Cellulophaga algicola DSM 14237: one gene and its partner. The protein of the gene in region 2 interacts with the protein of the main gene of each other region in a pairwise test. Links are inferred from orthologs where the notes say so. Each region holds a gene or a part of one and is shown on either strand. Other genes may lie near its edges. The genes, in order: CELAL_RS16305 and recJ.

Region 1 (9,472 bases), 2.2 Mb from region 2 along the record:
TTGATATCCTGCTTGTAGTAAAGGTGTATCATAATCTTCAAATACGTTATCAAAAGAAACCGTCTTCTTTTGATAATTGCTTATACTTGGTAATTCAACAGAGTCTTGAAAATTGTTTTGTAAAGATGTAGTAATTCTCCATTCTAAAGTTTCTACATCCTGGTTCAAGTCAAGCGGCATAATAAAAAAGATATTATGGATATCTAAAAATTCCGTCACATAATTTAAAGTTGACATGTAATCTTCTTTATCACTTGAGAAGTCTTTTAGTTTTTCTAAGAAAGGGATTATTTTTCCCTGAATTTCAGCGGAACAACATAATTTGGTCAAACTAATATAGGCCTGCTTTTCTTTTATATTTAATTCAGGAAGTGCTGAAATATAATCTTCTTCATTAAAAGAGTTATTTTCTTCAAATGAATAAATTTTTTCCTTTTTTTTGATTGTGAACCAGGATTTACCTGTAAAATCTTTTTTAGACCAAACAAATAATATTAATGTTAAAATAGCCCATATTTCTGATAGAAAAGCCCAAATTCCTAGTTTTGTAAACTGAAATACTACTATTTGATAAATACTGATGAAGAATAATACAATCAATATTAAGTAATAAATTATTATTTTTCTATTCATTTTGTCTCTAAAATTTATTACTTATCCATAGGGTTAAACTTAATAACGCACAACATTTAGTATAACAGGTGTAAGGCAGTAAATAAAGATTTTCTTTTCGATTTATCACTTAGTTAAATATAAATAGTATGGTTTTATTTTTTTGTTGAAAATACCAAATTTTATGTTTGGTGGACTTAATTAGTATGCACCAACTTTCTGTTAGACACTTTAAAATTATTTTTCCATACTGTTTTATAGACCGTGTTATTTATACCCATAAACTATAAAATTATTAGTATCAGTTTAAAAAGGTATATTGTTTTTGATTAAAACATCTTTTAGTTTTTCACTACTATCTATAGTTTTATCTTTTACTAACTTTCCTACATATTCTTTATGTATAGGTATTATTATTATTATTAAATACTCTATGTAAAAAAAAAAGAAGCATATATACTTGGTTAAGCAAGCACATCATTTTAACGCCCAAAGAATATAAAAAAAGTGAGTATATATGCGGCGGTTTTTGAACGAAACCTGTCTATTGGTAGACAGAGGTACTTGAAATACACGTAAAAACGTATAAAAAGTGAAGCAGGAATGGCAGCTTTTCTTGCTGTTCTAAAAAAGAACCCTTATCATTTAAAACGCTCACATTTAAGCATATTAAAAAATCACCTACTGCTTACTTGATCAAAAAATAAACCACCTTGAAAGACGGTTGTTTATGTCTTACTTTTCTAAATTATGGAGTTGTGCAACGCCTACAGGTGTTAGTAATAGTTAATTTTTCATTTCTAAGTTAGTTTTCAGGTAGTCCAATATCTTTCGTTGTTTTTTATCTGTATGCTTTTCTTTGTATGTTTTTATATAAAGGGTGTTATTGTCTTTCCATTTTATTTCCTCTACAGCCCAATCTTCAGAAGTATAACTTTTGAATTCAGTCAAATATTTTTTTGAATTATTTTTATTTAATTCATCTACTTTAATTACTCCAATAAAACATCCTTGAAACTCGTACATAACATTATATTTATATACTAAATAGTTACCCTTAGGAGAAGTTATTGGTTGCTCAACAGCACCGTCTCCAGGAGATATTATATTATATTTATTATTTGAAATGCTATCAATTAAAGTAAGTTCACTAAAACCTAAATAGTCTTGAGTGTAATTAGTTTCTATTGCATAAAATTTGAGTTTTGGATAATAACCTATATATTCACTTCCGCTCCAACTTCCATTTTCTTTATAGTCTTTGTAAACTTTAAATTTAAAATTTTCATTTTTTGTCTTAATAAAAAAGAAAGTATCATTTTTATTTATTTTAGGTAATATGTTTTTTGGGTTGGATTCAATTTTTTCAAATTCATTTTTGGTGATTTTTGAAAATTTTAATTGAGGCAAATTCTCATATATACTCATTTCTCCAACATTAGTATTCGTCTTTGAAGAAGTATTTGAATTTCGGCTTATTTTTTTATTAGACAAATATCCACTAAATATATAAACAGTATCTTGATCTAACTTGACACCAAGCCATTCTCCTTTCTTTAATATATGCTCATCTTTAATTGTTTCAAATATATGGGTGTGTTCAATTAACTCTACTTTTCTACCATATTTAAATTTTCCAATTATTTCTCCATTTGGTTTTTTTCTGTAGTTTAACCCAGATTCAGCTATAACATACTTAAATTCAGAATCTTTTTCTTTGTTTGTGTTTTTATGTAGGATTATTTCCTTTTTTGCAGATGTTTCTTTAGGGTCAGTTTTACAACTGAATAATATAATTAGTATAACAAAATGGATTAGTTTTTTCATAATTAATGTCAACATACAGATATGCGCATGTTCTATTTTTTTGGTAGGCAAGCTTTGTTGCTTATAAAAATAGCAAATATTTTCTATAGTTGTCTGTGGTATTCCGCATTAGTTGTGCGTATTTTAGTTTAATCGGTATATGTATTTTTTGTAAAAAAAAAGATAAAAAATTTTTAGTATTCCAATTCGTTCTCGATACACTTGCTGTTTCGTATCACTACACCGTTAGCATTGGAACGGACATTAAAGTTTCTTTTTCTATCGGTTCTCAATACACTTTTAGTTTTGTTTCACGAGACTCAAACGCCTGGAAATGAAATGGGTACTTCCGTTTTATAGACTACACCAGATGATTTTTTTTTTTTTAATCCATAATACTTCGCTCTAATAAACAGCACCAACCTTATTTCTGCTTGCTATTTGAGTTCGATGATCAATGTATTTTAACTATTTTTGTTGCTGTCATGAAAGTATGTATTGCCGAAAAGCCAAGTGTTGCCCGTGAAATTGCTGCCGTTTTAGGAGCTAATATAAAATGCGATGGCTATTATGAAGGTAATGGCTATGCGGTAACCTATACTTTTGGCCATTTATGTACACTCTTTGAACCCAATGACTACAAACCACATTGGAAAAGCTGGGACCTTAATAACCTTCCCATGTTACCCGATAAGTTTAAAACAAAAGTGGTAGACAACGCAGGGATTCAAAAACAATTTACTATAGTAAAAAAATTATTTGACAAAGCTACTTTGGTTATCAATTGTGGAGATGCTGGGCAAGAGGGAGAATTAATACAACGTTGGGTTATAGATCAAGCAGGATACAAAGGTGAAGTACAGCGCCTATGGATTTCTTCTTTAACTACAGAAGCGATAAAAGAAGGTTTTAAAAAATTACAACCTTCTGCAAAATATGACAATCTATACTACGCAGGATTTTCTAGAGCTATTGGAGATTGGCTTTTAGGAATGAATGCTACGCGTTTATATACCGTTAAACACGGAGGCTATAAGCAAATGTTATCTGTAGGCAGGGTGCAAACACCTACATTAGCAATGATTGTTAACCGCTATAAGGAAATAGAAAGCTTTAAATCTGAACCGTATTGGGAGCTGCAAACCTTATATCGCGATACGCTGTTTAATTGTGAGAAAGGGCGGTTTTTAAAGAAAGAAGAAGGCGAAGCTTTTGCTAAACAAGTTAAAGAAAGCGATTTTGAAATTGTATCCATCACCAAGAAAAAAGGAAAGGAATACGCGCCTAAACTTTTTGACCTTACCGGCTTGCAAGTCTATTGTAATACTAAATTTGGATTTTCGGCAGATGAAACCTTAAAAATGGTTCAGAAGTTATACGAACAAAAAGTGGTTACTTATCCTAGGGTTGATACTACATTTTTACCGAATGATGTGTATCCTAAAGTACCAGGAATTTTGAAAAAACTAACAAAATATCAAAACCTTACGACCGCTGTTTTAGCAGGGAAAATAAAAAAGTCATCTAAAGTATTTAATGATAAAAAAGTAACCGATCACCATGCTATTATTCCAACGGGAGTACAAATGAATTTGCAGCTTAACCAACAAAAGGTGTATGATATTATTACCAAACGTTTTATAGGTGTTTTTTATCCGGATTGTTTGGTAGCCAATACTACCGTAGTAGGAAAAACCGATACGGTAACATTTAAAACTACTGGAAAAAAAATTTTAGAAAAGGGGTGGAGGGTTGTTTTTGAAAATCCGGAAGTAAAAACTACGCCTGAGAAAGGGCTATTACCTTCTTTTGTAAAAGGGGAGAAAGGGCCGCATGAGCCTTCATTTTTAGAAAAAGAAACTAAGCCACCAAATCAATTTACGGAAGCTACCTTATTACGCGCCATGGAAACAGCGGGTAAGCAAGTAGATGATGATGAGATGAGAGAATTGATGAAGGAAAACGGTATCGGCAGACCTTCTACTAGGGCAAACATTATGGAAACCCTATTTAGGCGAAAATATATTGAACGTAATAAAAAACAACTATTACCTACGCAAACAGGGATACAACTTATTGGTACCATAAAAAATAAATTGTTAACCTCTGCCGAGCTTACTGGGTTGTGGGAAAAACAACTGAAGGAGATTGAAAATGGTAATTTTCATGCAGGTGTTTTTATCAATAATATGAAACAAATGATAGACGATTTGGTGTATGAGGTGCGTCTTGAAAAAAGACATATTAAAATTTCTCATGCTGCCGCCAATGTAGCAGCACCAAAACCAAAATTAATAAAAGAAAAGAAAACAGCATTAGTAGATGGGAAACCTTGCCCTAAATGCAAACAAGGAACACTTTTAAAAGGAAAATCGGCCTACGGATGCAGCGAATATAAGGTAGGGTGTACCTTAGTGCTTCCCTTTGTTTTTCAAGGAAAAAAAATATCTGACAAACAATATGCACGTTTATTAGAAAAGGGCTGTACGGTAAACCTTAAAGGTTTTAAAACAACGCATGGCACTACAGAAGGTTTATTGCGTTTTAATGAACAGTTTGAAATGTTGTTAGAAGAAAAGAAGGCTGCCAATAAACCAGCACCAAAAACAAACTCTATACCTGAACCAATTCCTTGTCCTTTATGTAAAAAAGGTACAGTCCTAAAAGGAAAAACAGCATATGGGTGTAGTAACTATCAAAACGGGTGCAAGTTTAGGTATCCTTTTTCTATGCTACGAGAAAAAGCCAAGGGTACTCCCTTGACCAAAGCATTGGTTATAGAGTTACTCAACCAACAGGCTAGTTAGTAATCATCTTCACTAAAAAGTAGCGTATTGAAATGGTCTTATTACCTAATACTTCAGTAGATAAGTAAACAGGAACCATTAGGCTTTACTAAGTGCGCAACCTATAACGTACTGCATTTATACCTATGCCTTCGTTTTAGTAGACACCTATTTTAAGGCCGATTTTGCTTACCGAATTTATTCCCAGTTGGTAATTAATTCATTTAACCCAATTTTAATTCCGTCATAAAAGTTGCCGTTCTTAAATTCAGGTACTATGGTATTCGTAATTATTTCATTACAAATTCTATCCGTTAAAACCTCTCGGGTTCCAGATCCCGTTGCAATTCCTATTTGTCGGCAAGGCTTACATATAATTATTACCATACCATTATTTCTATCTGTACTGCCAACTCCCCAAGCTTGTCCTAAATCTGTTCCGTATTCTTGGATATTATCATAGGGTGTTAAGCGTTCTATAGTAACCACTACAATTTGTCGATTAGTTTCACTTTCATAATCATAAAGTAGTGTATACAATTCCGAACGTTGCGATTCCGTAAAAACTTGTCCGTAGTCATTTATAATTCCAATAGGCTCTGGAAAAGGGGATTTTTCTATTTCTGAAAAATCATATTCAGGAGTAGGATTTCCAGTTTCAGTTTCTTGAGCTGCGGCTTTATATGAAAATACATTTAAAGCTAGAAAAAGGAGTAGTAGTTTAGATGCTATTCTTATGTTCTGCATAAAATACAATGGTTTTTTTAATTAGTTAGTTAGTCGTAATATTCATTGCCATCAATAGCTACATAACCTTCATTATTTTTTTTATCTTTAAATCTAGCTAAATTATATGTAAAAGGGTTTATTTCTATATATTTAGTAGGCGTTATATTGTAATATCCATACAATCCGTTTCTCATTGTTTTTATGGGCCTTTTGGTAACGTCTATGGTATCAAAATATGCTATTCCAAATTCTTCAGACAGAATTCCAAAATAGTCCCCAAAATCTATGATAACATAGTCTTCTTTTGGGGCATTATCGTTGAAAGCTATTTTGCGTTTGTTATTTAAAAAATGAATATTCTTGATATTTTTTTTCTTTACAGAATCAATACTTTTGTACGTAGTAAAGTTATAGCTTGTAAACCCTACCGCTTTTTTTAAAATATAGTATTTTTCAGTTTCTTCAATTTTAAGGCCATAGGTTGTTACATTGCCACAATATTCATTGCTTATCATTTCCGCAGTAGGAGCATGCTCAAGTTTATTTAGTGCTGCATCATAATATGCAATGGCGGGAGTATTATTTAATACTTGAAAACCATTATTTATCTGAGCGATATACGTAATATCTCGTAATACGATATCTCCAGCTTCATTTCTAACAATCAATTCATTAATCTCTTTATTCACCTTGTAAGTAATTCCTTCAATAAAAAAATCCCAAGAGTTTTTTACAGGAAAGGAACTATAATAATGGTCTAACGCTTTAATATTTATAGAGGTCAGTAGTTAATTACTTATTAATTCAGCTTGATTGATTTTATCATTATTGACCATTTTAACAATAAGATTATTGAATATTGTAGCTTTACTTTGAGATCTGTTTATTCTAAAACAAAATTCATTGAAATATCTATTTAAATTATTGTCACTAACCCAAGAATAAGTTGTTCTTATCCAAGATTTAACCTGATGTATCATTGTATGAAGCGCTTTAAAATTTAACCCTCCATTACTTTCTATTTGTGTGATGTCGTAAGCCTTTGCAATAGGACTATAGCCTCTCCATTTATCTGTAGTAATCTTTGCGTTTCGGCTGATATGGTTGACAAAAATATATTGTAAGGATTGTGCTGAAAAATCATCTATTTTCATAGCATACATTCTTTTTACCTTTCCATCTTCTGTAAGCTGAACAGCTGTAACCGCCTTCTTTTTCTTAGCATTGTAGCTTCTGCCAACTTTTGTTTCTTCTCTGCCCCCTAAAACAAATTCATCTACATGAACAACTCCGTCCATAGGATTATTCCCACTCGAAGACATAGCTTCTCTGACCTTAAGCATAAAAAGTCTAGCTGTTTTTTCTGTTACTCCGTAACGTACTCCCATATAACTTGCAGATAAGCTTTTCGTGCTTGTAGCCATCTCAAAACAAATAAAAAATGCTTTGCGAACACCAAACTTTACCTTGTGAAATAATGTATCTGCTGTTGCGGATTCTGTATGTCTACAAATATTACATTGCCTAGAGAAATCAGCACGTGTTTGACAGGCTATATGATTGCATCTAGAACATTTAAAAGGGGTTTTAGACTTAATATTTGCTAAATATTCTTTGCAATCATTGTCCGTTTTGAAGCAATCAGAGAACTCTAGAAGATTTTGACCCTTGAAAATATCCATAATTTAATATATTTACTGAGTATCAAGATACGAAGTTAGCTACTGACCTCTAAATATTTATATGTCTAGGTAAGTCTATAGCTTCTCTAGCTTTCATTGATACTTCATCTTCACTCCAATAAAAATCGCCGTCTACATATGAAATCATGTCAATAGAAGAAGAACTAACTTCGCTATTTTCTAATTCGTCATACAAATGTATTTTTCCGCCAGCATCTCCAAACCGTGTGAATGGTAAATTAAAATTAAAATATTTGTTCCTAGAGGCATAGATACTATATTGACCATCAGGACTTCGGCTTCTGTAATATTCTCCCTCTGTAATAGTACTCAACCAGTATAGTACAATCCCTAAACAGACAAGAATTCCTAATATAACTTTATACATATTTTTCATGTTGTATGGTTCTAAGCCTTTAGTATAAAAATAGTTGTATTTAAGCATCTAATTTAGTGAATACTGATCAAATAGAAAATTTGCGATAATTTATGATCATAGGAGGGAAGTACAGTTTCTTTTTTAGGCTACTATTCCATTCTTTTTTCAAGATACTTAAAGGACAAATAATGCTTACAATTTTTTAGAGCATTTAATAATTCAGGAAAATCGTTGTCAGATATTATGGATTTTTATAAAATAACTATGGGGAAATGATATTTCAATTTAAATAAATAGAATACATCTTTTCTTAGGAATACTTTAATAACTTACGATATAGTACGAACTTAAAACCATCGTTTTTTGAAAGAAGAAATTAGTATTTCGCAACTGCAAGAAAAATTTCCTAATGGAACAATTCAAACTTATGAAAAAGGGCACACCATATGTTTTATTCATAAGAAGGTAAGAACGTTTAGGTGGCTTTTAGAAGGCAGCATAGCCTACTATATTTCTATAGACAACCCTGATAAAGATATATTAGTGTGTCAAAATTCTGAGCCGTTTTCTACACTAGGACTCAATGGGTTTACGACCCCGAAAAGATATGTTTATAAGGTATTAGTAGCTTCTCAAAAAGCAATGTTCTTTGAAATTCCTTTTGCAGAAATTGAAGCGTATTTGCAAGAAGGGCATCAAAATATACTTCTTAAAAATATTGGCACAAAATTATACCACCTTTTACACAGAGCACTATTAAAGCAATCTGAATTATTAAACCCGGTGCGGTTTCAACCTTTTGTAGAAGATCGTAAATTTCATATTTCACCTGTAGCAGAAAAAGAGGAGATTATTTCTCTTATGAGACGATCTCCGTTTTTAGATTATTTTGAGGAGAAACAATTGTCTACTATGGCAACATTTGTAGAACGTAGAGAATATGAAGCAGATGAAGTTTTATATGTTCAGGATGGTTCTAGTAATGGATTATTTATTTTGATTGATGGGGAAGTTACTATAAAGCGGATAGAGAATTCGATCGAAATTAAACAACGTTCCATCAAGAATTCAGGATTTGTATTTGGATGGTCTTGCCTCTTAAAACAAAAGGATAGCTGTTCGGCAATTACACGTACCAGAACTTCTGCCTATTTTATTCATGATCATGACTTAATGGAGTTGTTTAAAAAAGACGACCTTTTTGAAGGTCAGTTTTTTCAACGGTTAATCTGGTTTATGGGCAACCAATTAAACGCTGCATTCATAAGATATGTGGGTTTATTGGGTAAACATAATCTTCAGGCGGTATTTCAGCTCATTAAAAATAATGAATCACGCTTATCAGTTTCATCACCCTTACACCAAGTCTCTCATCTTTTAAAAAGTAACAATACAAAACAATTGGCTTATGATGCATTAACATCTTTGTTAGAGGATGGTAGTGCTTTGGAAAGGCATATTGCCTCTTTGAGTTTAGA
Region 2 (9,347 bases):
GGGGCCGGAAAAAAAGAAGAAATAAAATCATTACCTGCACAAGCCATTTATTTAAATATTGGACTTAGTATTCTAATTTTACTATCAACTATCTTTATTGTAGACGATATTTTTAGATTCTTAAATGCTACTGGGAAAATTTTAGAGTACTGTATTTCTTACTATTCCATTAGAGTTTGGGGCTTTCCTCTAACCCTTTTTACCTTTGCAGTAATGGGTATTTTCAGAGGATTACAAAATACATTTTACCCCATGCTCATTGCAATTGTTGGTGCAGTTCTAAATGTATTTCTTGACTATATTTTTGTCTACGGAATTACAGACGTTTTGGAGCCTATGTATTTAGAAGGTGCCGCTTGGGCAAGTTTAATTGCACAAGGTGTTATGGCAGTACTGGCATTTATATTACTACTAACGAAGACAAATATTAGCTTGAAACCACAGCTCCCCTTTCATCCTGAGTTAGGCCGACTCATCATCATGAGTTTAAACTTATTTGTAAGAGCCTTAGCACTTAACATTGCACTAATATTAGCTGTTAGAGAGGCAACAGCACTTGGCGATAACTATATTGGTGCGCATACTATTGCTATAAATCTATGGCTTTTCTCTGCTTTTTTTATTGATGGCTATGCTGCTGCAGGTAATATTATGGGAGGAAAATTACTGGGGAGGAAAGACTATGACGGACTCTTTTTACTGGCAAAAAAAATTATGATATATGGCGTACTTGTCAGTCTATTTTTGATGACCTTAGGTTTTATTTTTTATACGTCCATAGGTACCTTTTTCTCTAATGACATTCCGGTACTAAACGCTTTTTATGGCATCTTTTTTATTGTAATTCTAGGGCAGCCTATAAATAGCATCGCATTTATATTTGATGGACTATTTAAAGGCTTAGGTGAAATGAAATATTTAAGAAATACCTTATTAGCTGCCACCTTTTTAGGTTTTATACCCGCTTTATTTATCGGGAAGTATTTTGGTTTAGAACTTCAGGGTATTTGGATTGCATTTACCATCTGGATGTTCATACGCGGTGGTGCCTTGGTTATCGAGTTTAAAAGAAAATTTATGCCACTTAGAACTAGGTGATAAGCCATAAGCTCTCTTATTTTTTAAGTACTTTTGATACAAATTATAATTTATGGCTACTTCAAGACCTAACGGAAGTCTTTTTACGAAAATAGAAAACAAGGTGGCTACCCTAGAATTTGGTCACCCTGCAAGCAACTCCTTTGTGAGTGAGTTATTAGATCGTTTGGCTAAAGAGTTTACTAAACTTTCTGGCGATGAGAATGTCAATGTCATCATTCTAAAATCGGAAGGCGATCGTGCATTTTGTGCGGGTGCTTCTTTTGATGAGTTGGTTGCTGTATCTAGTTTAGAAGAGGGCACCATTTTTTTTAATGGCTTTGCAAACGTTATTAATGCCATGCGTACGTGCAGCAAAGTCATTGTTGGGCGTGTACAAGGTAAAACCGTAGGTGGTGGCGTTGGTTTAGCTGCTGCCTGTGATATGGTTTATGCTACAGAAAGTGCTTCTATTCGTTTATCTGAACTTACCATCGGTATTGCTCCCTTTGTTATTGCTCCTGCTGTAGAACGGAAGATAGGTACCGCTGCTTTGTCTGAGCTTTCATTGAACCCCACAGAATGGAAAACTGCCTATTGGGCTAAAGAGAAAGGACTATTCGCTAAGGTTTATGAATCTATTTCTGAGTTAGACAAGGAGTTAGATTTTTATACAAATAGTCTATCGCAATACAATCCGCAAGCCTTGGAAGATTGGAAAAAAGTACTGTGGAAAAATACAGACCATTGGGATGTACTATTGCCTGAAAGAGCTGCAATTACAGGAAAATTAGCCTTGTCTGAATTCACAAAAAATACGTTAGAAAAATTTAAAAAGTAATAAGTCTAAAATTTTATCGTTTTACTTTTTTATTATAATAATTATCATGGAAATACTTAAGTTTTTAACGGGCAGCACTTTTTTTGCTCTATTATTATTGATCGTTGGTGCTATCTATTTTTTCAACAAATACAGAAACAATAAAAAATATAAAAGGAAATAAACATGCTATAGGGTAGCTGCTAGCTAAAACCTACATTCGTCTACAGTCTTTAAAGAATACCTCAAAAATATCTACCGTTAATTTTGAGCCCAATAGCTTTTAGCTAAGATTCGTGATTTTAAAGGGGATTTTAAAAATTACTCCATATAAATCGATACTTTTGCAGCTTATTTAAACATTTTGTTTAAGCTATTTTTATGAGTAATATCAGAATCACCAAGCAATTTAATTTTGAAACCGGTCACGCCCTTTATGGTTATGATGGTAAATGTAGAAACGTACACGGCCATAGTTATAAACTTTCTGTTACGGTAATTGGTAGGCCTATTACGGATACTACGCATGTAAAATTAGGTATGGTGATAGACTTTAGTGATCTTAAAAAGATTGTCAAAGAAGAAATCGTAGACCAGTTTGACCATGCAACTGTATTTAATAAAAATACACCTCACGTAGAATTAGCCAAAGAGCTTACGGACCGTGGTCACATGGTAATTTTAGCAGATTACCAACCTACTAGTGAGAATATGGTGATAGATTTTTCTGCACGGATCAAATCAAGACTACCAGAAAACATCCAATTACATTCGTTAAGACTACAAGAAACAGATACCTCTTTTGCGGAGTGGTATGCTAGTGATAATCCCCTCTAACTCCCCAAAGGGAAGGATTAATTTAATAGACTCCAAGAATGCAATTTATAGAAGTTCCAGAAGGTAAGAAAGTATACTTCGCTAGTGATAATCACCTGGGTGCTCCTACTATGGAACACAGTTATCCAAGAGAGAAAAAATTTGTGGCTTGGTTGGATGAAATTAAAACAGATGCAGCGGCTATCTTTTTATTAGGCGATATGTTTGATTTTTGGATGGAATATAAAACCGTAGTTCCAAAAGGCTTCACTAGAACATTAGGAAAATTAGCAGAAATTGCGGACTCTGGAATTCCAATCTATTACTTTGTAGGAAATCATGATCTTTGGATGAATGGTTATTTTGAAGAAGAACTAGGTATTCCTGTTTTTCATTCACCCCAACAATTTACATTTAATGATACATCATTCTTTATAGGCCATGGTGATGGTTTAGGTCCTGGTGATAAAGGATACAAACGAATGAAAAAAGTATTTACGAATCCGTTTTCTAAATGGCTTTTTAGATGGTTGCATCCTGATTTAGGCGTTCGGTTAGCACAATACCTTTCCGTAAAAAATAAGCTAATCTCTGGTGATGACGATGCTCAATTTTTAGGCGAAGATAACGAGTGGCTCGTACAATATGCAAAACGCAAGCTAGAGAAAGACCATTATGATTACTTTGTTTTTGGCCACAGACACTTGCCTTTAGATATCACCTTAAGTGAAAAATCTAAATATATTAATACTGGAGATTGGATTAGTTATTATACCTACGGCGTTTTTGATGGTGAAAAAATGAACCTAAAAGAGTATACTATTTTAAAATAAATCACTTTATTTCCTTCTAAACACGTTGTAAGTCTTTTCTTACAACTGTTTTAAGACACTTCACAACATAAATTATAAAAAAGGGAACTACCCTCCTATCTTTACAGTGTAATTAATCTTTAGTTATTGACTAAAAATAAAAAATCAACCTACTAATAAATAAGTGTCCCCCCGAATCTTAAATTACCTACAGACAAAAAGGCCCTTCATTGGGCTTTTTTTGTATTCAAAAATTAAAGTAATTAATCTTCTGCCTCATGCTCTTCAACATCTTTCTGAAGGTCTAGCTTTCTGAATTTAGGAAAAACTAAAGATGTAATCCCTACCGTAGTTATCGTCATAATACCTCCAAAAATTACTGCTGTAGCCGTACCCATTAATTTTGCGGTTACTCCGCTTTCAAAAGCACCTAATTCATTAGAAGAACCCACAAAAATAGAATTTACAGAGGCTACACGGCCTCGCATATGATCTGGTGTTTTTAATTGTAAGATAGTCTGGCGTACCACCATAGAGATTCCGTCTAGCGCCCCACTTAAAAATAACGCAGCCACAGATACCCAAAAATAGGTAGACCATCCAAAAACAATCATACACAATCCAAATCCGAATACCGCCAAGAGTAATTTTTTACCTGCATTTTTATGAATAGGAAATCGGGTAGAGCCCAACATGGTAATTGCTGCACCCACTGCAGGAGCCGCTCTTAAAATTCCGAAACCCTCTGCTCCTACGTGCAAAATGTCTTGCGCAAAGACTGACAATAGTGCCACAGCACCCCCAAATAAAACGGCAATCATATCTAGCGTAAGTGCTCCTAAAATGGCCTTGTTACTAAACACAAATTTTAAGCCTTCTCCTAAGCTTTCAAATATAGGCTCCCCTATTTTCGGATTTAAAATAGGCTTGCGCTCTATTTTAAAAAGTGCAATTAATGCAAGTATAGAAAAAGCAAAGATTAAGCACATGGACCAATGCACACCAATATAACTTATAGAGAATCCTGCCAAAGCCGGACCTAAAACAGCACCCATTTGCCACGTAGAACTGCTCCATGTTGCAGCGTTAGGGTATATTTTTTTAGGAACAATTAAGGCGATTAATGAAAAAATAGTGGGGCCAATAAAAGAACGGACAATTCCGCCTAAAAAAACTAAAGCATATATGGTATATAAAATAGTTCTAGTCGCTAAGTCTGAAACAACAGAAGGAATACTGATGATAAACAGCCCAAAACTAATCACAGAAAACCCAAGAATACACCACATCAAAAGGTTTCGTTTTTCTTTCTGGTCTACAATATGTCCTGCAAAAAGTGCCATAGAAACCGCCGGAATAACTTCCATTAAACCTATAATCCCTAAGGATAACGGATCTTTAGTTAAGGTATACACCTGCCATTCTATTACAATAAATTGCATAGACCAGGCAAAAACCATAGCAAAACGCACCATCAAAAATATATTGAACTCTTTATAGCGTAAAGCAGCATACGGATCCATAAGGAAGCATTAAAAAAAGTAAGCTGCAAAGGTAAGAAAGAGATTTTTCTCTTGAACAGCTATATTTTAAAAAGTGCATTCTTTTTAGCTTACCATATATTTCGGAAGCGTAGCAGTATCAAACTCTCCTTTATACAGCCACTCTGGTATATAATCACTTTTTACATTAATTTTTATACCCTTATCGTATGCTAAAGCTGCAGCACCTAATAGACGCCAACTTATCCAACCATTTGAGTCGTTACAGCGCTTATTTTTTTGTGTGTCGTAATAGGTTTTGTGTCTGGTAAGTGCTTCTATTAATTGTGCATTAAAATCTTCTTCATTATTTCGTAAAAGCGCTTCATATACAAACAGTAAAGGCTCGTATAAATAGGTTACAAATTCTATAGCAAAACCTTCTTGTAAATAATCTCCAGAATCTGGGTGGGTAGATTTAATAGCATCTATTAACAACTTCTCCCTTGTTTTGGGGTTAGTATGTAAACTAGAAAGAAAATGAAGCATGTTTTTATCTAAAGTATCCCAACTTGTTTCTGCCCTATCCATAGCACTATCTGTAATACCCTCCAATACATTTAAACCTGCTTGGTCCCGTAGTACTCTAAATATACTATAGGTGTTCAACCAATCAGCAAAGCCCATATTGCTTTTGTAGGCAACACCTATATGCTGCACAGGTTTGTCTCTAAATTGTACGGTTACCTCTGCACCTACAGAATATGCTAAATGATAAAAGGCTTTTGCTAAAATTTTGAAATAATGCAATGCTTTCGTCTGCAAGGCTCTGTCTTGGTTTGGGCATGTGGTGTACTTGGATAATTCACGAATTAAGGAAAATGCATATCCATTCAATGATTTTTTGGTAACATCATTTTCAAAAACTTCAAATGTGGTATTTTCTAAGGCATTAATATATTTATTTAAATATCGATCAGACTCCTCCATGGGAGTAATAGTTTTGTTAATTTCCATAAATATCAAATTGTCAGGAGTGCAGGACACCTTAAATTAAGCTACTTTATATCCCTCAATTTCAATTGCAAGCTCACATTGCCTTGCCATTCATTCTCATCAATAGAAAAAACAGCACTAAAGGGTTTCCTACCTGTTAGCAATGGTAATTTATCCCCTAAACTAAAACCAATTCCCCCAATAGGGCCATAGCCATTTTGGGTAACTGCAAATTTCAAATGTTTCCCTTCTTCACCTACGCCCTTTGCATACCCAGAGTCTTGAATATTTTCTGCCATAAACACAGGCGTCATATTCTCAGGACCAAAAGGTTCAAACTGGTTTATAATACGCATTAGTTTAGGCGTAATATCTTTAATTTCAATACGTAAGTCAACAGCAATTTCAGGAATTAATAAATTAGGGTCTATGGTTTCTGAAACTACTTTTTCAAATTGATGTTTAAAATTTTGGTATTGTTCTTCCAATAAAGTCAGTCCCGCCGCATATTTGTGCCCCCCAAACTGTTCTATATAATCCGCACAGCCCTCTAAAGCATTATACACATCAAAACCTTTTACGGAACGTGCGGAAGCCGCTAATTTATCGCCACTCTTCGTAAATACTAAGGTTGGCCGGTAATAGGTTTCCGTAAGTCTAGAGGCTACAATACCTATAACGCCTTTGTGCCATGTTTCTTTATACACTACCGAGGTAAAGCCCTCTTCCTCCTCATTCTCAATAATCTGAGTGAGTGCTTCTTTGGTTATTTCTTGATCTAAACCTCTACGATCACTGTTATATTTTTCTATCTCGCCTGCAAACTTTTCAGCCTGTGCTTGATTAGTTTCCGTTAATAAATTTACGGCATGCTGGCCATGTACCATTCTGCCTGCCGCATTAATACGTGGGGCAATGACAAAAACAACATCGGTAATGGTTAAGATCGTTTTTTTTATCTGATTGATGATGGCCTTGAAACCAGCTCTAGGGTCTGAGTTGATTACTTTTAAGCCATAATAGGCCAATACTCTATTCTCTCCCGTAATAGGCACAATATCTGCGCCAATAGCCGTAGCGACTAAGTCTAAATACGGAATTAAATCTTCAATAGTTTCTCCTTGTCTGGAGCCTAAAGCTTGTATCAGTTTAAAACCTACACCACAACCACAAAGTTCATCATACGGATAGGTACAATCGCTTCTTTTAGGGTCTAAAATAGCTATGGCATCTGGTAAGGTAGCACCAGGTCTATGGTGATCGCAAATAATAAAATCTACACCTTTTTCTTTGGCATAGGCAACTTTATCTACTGCTTTTACTCCGCAATCTAAAGCTATAATTAAAGAGAAGTTATTATCCTCGGCAAAATCAATTCCTTTATAAGACACGCCATAACCTTCTGCATATCTATCTGGAATATAGGTGGCCACATTGGGATAGAAAGACAATAAATAGGACGACATTAAAGCTACTGCCGTAGTGCCATCTACATCATAATCGCCAAAAACCAAAATATTCTCGCCTTCATTAATTGCAGTTTCTATACGTGCTACCGCAATATCCATATCCTTCATCAAAAAAGGATCATGTAGGTCTGATAACTGAGGTCTGAAAAACAGTTTTGCTTCTTCAAAAGTAGAAATACCTCGCTGAAGTAATAATTGCGCTACTAGATCTTCTACATTTAAAGCACTGGCAAGTTCCTTTATCTTTTCTTCTTCGGGTTTGGCTTTTATCGTCCAGCGCATATATCAAGTTCAAGTATCAAGTTCAAGTTCAAAAAACTTAAAGTCACTGATTTTTCTTATTTTTAATAATTGTTGCAATAATTTTTATTAGTTGTTCTACTTCTTCTAATAGATTCAAACGTATACTTTCATCACCATAAAAAGCCTTATTCAAAATCTTTAGGTTCACTCTAGACTCTTTCAATTCTTTTAAACAAATACTTGCCTTATGAATATAATCTTTAACCGAACTAGCTCCCTGAGCTTCTCCAAAATTAAGAGCAGAACTACCTGCAGACCTCAGTAATTGATTCCCATAATACTCTCCAGTCATATCATTTGGCAAGTCTTTGCAGAATAAAATAATATCTCCCGCAAAAGCCACCAGTCTATCCTCTAAATCATATTTTTTATTTTCCATATCCTTTAAAAAACAAATTTAAGCTTTAGTCTTCAGCCTTGATATTGAACTTGATACTTGAATACCCTTATTTATTATGAAAAAACGTGTTGATTTCTACCTCAGCAAACTGACGAAACATTTCCATAACACCACAGTATTTTTCTACGGATAAATCTACCGCTCTTTGCAGCTTATCTTCTTTAAGATTAGCGCCGTGAAAGTGATATTCTACCACAACTTTATCATAAAATTTTGGGTGCTCATCCGTCAAATTAGCGATGGTTTCAATATGAAATTCTTCTACGTCTAATTTCATTTTTTTTATCAATGCGGCTACATCCAATCCTGAGCATCCTGCAAGAGAAGAAAGCATCAACGCCTTAGGTCTGTACCCATTACCATCACCACCATCTTCTTTAGCAATATCTATTTTTAAACTATTTCCTGAAGGATTATTACTTTCAAAGGTCATGTTGCCCAACCATTTGGTTGATATATGATTTGTTGTGCTCATAATTTTTCGTTTCTTGTAAGGGATTTGATTACTCAAAAATACGATAAAAGAATATAAACAAAGAACGATATGGCCTTAGTACAACCTTTAGATCCGAATCACGATAAAGAAACCAAAGAATTAGCAGAATTCTTTAATGAAACCTTGGGTTTCTGTCCAAACTCTGTATTAACTATGCAGCATAGACCTGCAATTTCTAAAGCATTTATCAATTTAAACAAAGCCGTTATGGCTAATGAAGGTAGCGTTACTTCTGCCTTAAAACGTATGATTGCTTGGGTAAGTAGTAATGCTACAGGATGCCGTTACTGCCAAGCGCATGCCATCAGAGCCGCAGAACGCTACGGAGCAGAACAGGAGCAATTAGATAATATTTGGGAATACAGAACGCATGCTGCTTTTTCCGAAGCTGAACGTGCTGCACTAGATTTTTCATTACAAGCATCACAAGTACCAAATGGTGTTGACGCTGAGATTAAAGAACGTTTATACCAATATTGGAATGAGGGTGAAATTGTAGAAATGTTAGGCGTTATTTCTCTTTTTGGCTATTTAAATAGATGGAATGATTCTATGGGAACTACGATAGAAAATGGCGCTGTTGAAAGTGCAGATCAATATCTAGGAAAAACAGGTTGGGAAAAAGGCAAACATGATGGATCTAAATATTAGTTGATGGTTGATGGTAATTTTAAAAA

Evidence for each region.
Region 1: the proteins of recJ (region 2) and CELAL_RS16305 interact in binary tests that used the Escherichia coli proteins (3 or more experiments, as listed by UniProt). The link is inferred for Cellulophaga algicola DSM 14237 from one-to-one orthologs.

What each region holds. Positions count from the first base shown.
Region 1 is NC_014934.1:3,743,255-3,752,726, forward strand. Bases 2,597-5,564 are described here. They hold CELAL_RS16305 (DNA topoisomerase 3), read left to right. Parts: upstream 2,597-2,903; coding sequence 2,904-5,225; downstream 5,226-5,564. Other genes in these bases: CELAL_RS16310 (TPM domain-containing protein), read right to left, coding at 5,403-5,564. Also shown: CELAL_RS21615 (DUF6630 family protein), read right to left, coding at 1-633; CELAL_RS21620 (SH3 domain-containing protein), read right to left, coding at 1,399-2,439; more of CELAL_RS16310, read right to left, coding at 5,565-5,951; CELAL_RS16315 (hypothetical protein), read right to left, coding at 5,981-6,622; CELAL_RS16320 (IS1595-like element ISCal1 family transposase), read right to left, coding at 6,722-7,615; CELAL_RS16325 (hypothetical protein), read right to left, coding at 7,665-8,012; CELAL_RS16330 (cyclic nucleotide-binding domain-containing protein), read left to right, coding at 8,358-9,472.
Region 2 is NC_014934.1:1,521,897-1,531,243, forward strand. The notes cover bases 5,410-8,252. They hold recJ (single-stranded-DNA-specific exonuclease RecJ), read right to left. Parts: upstream 7,754-8,252; coding sequence 6,065-7,753; downstream 5,410-6,064. Other genes in these bases: CELAL_RS06505 (immunity 49 family protein), read right to left, coding at 5,410-6,023; CELAL_RS06515 (four helix bundle protein), read right to left, coding at 7,797-8,153; CELAL_RS06520 (OsmC family protein), read right to left, coding at 8,221-8,252. Also shown: CELAL_RS06480 (MATE family efflux transporter), read left to right, coding at 1-1,098; CELAL_RS06485 (enoyl-CoA hydratase/isomerase family protein), read left to right, coding at 1,151-1,918; CELAL_RS06490 (6-pyruvoyl trahydropterin synthase family protein), read left to right, coding at 2,279-2,734; CELAL_RS06495 (UDP-2,3-diacylglucosamine diphosphatase), read left to right, coding at 2,782-3,546; CELAL_RS06500 (MFS transporter), read right to left, coding at 3,789-5,048; more of CELAL_RS06505, read right to left, coding at 5,133-5,409; more of CELAL_RS06520, read right to left, coding at 8,253-8,649; CELAL_RS06525 (carboxymuconolactone decarboxylase family protein), read left to right, coding at 8,719-9,321. UniProt on the Escherichia coli protein: Single-stranded-DNA-specific exonuclease.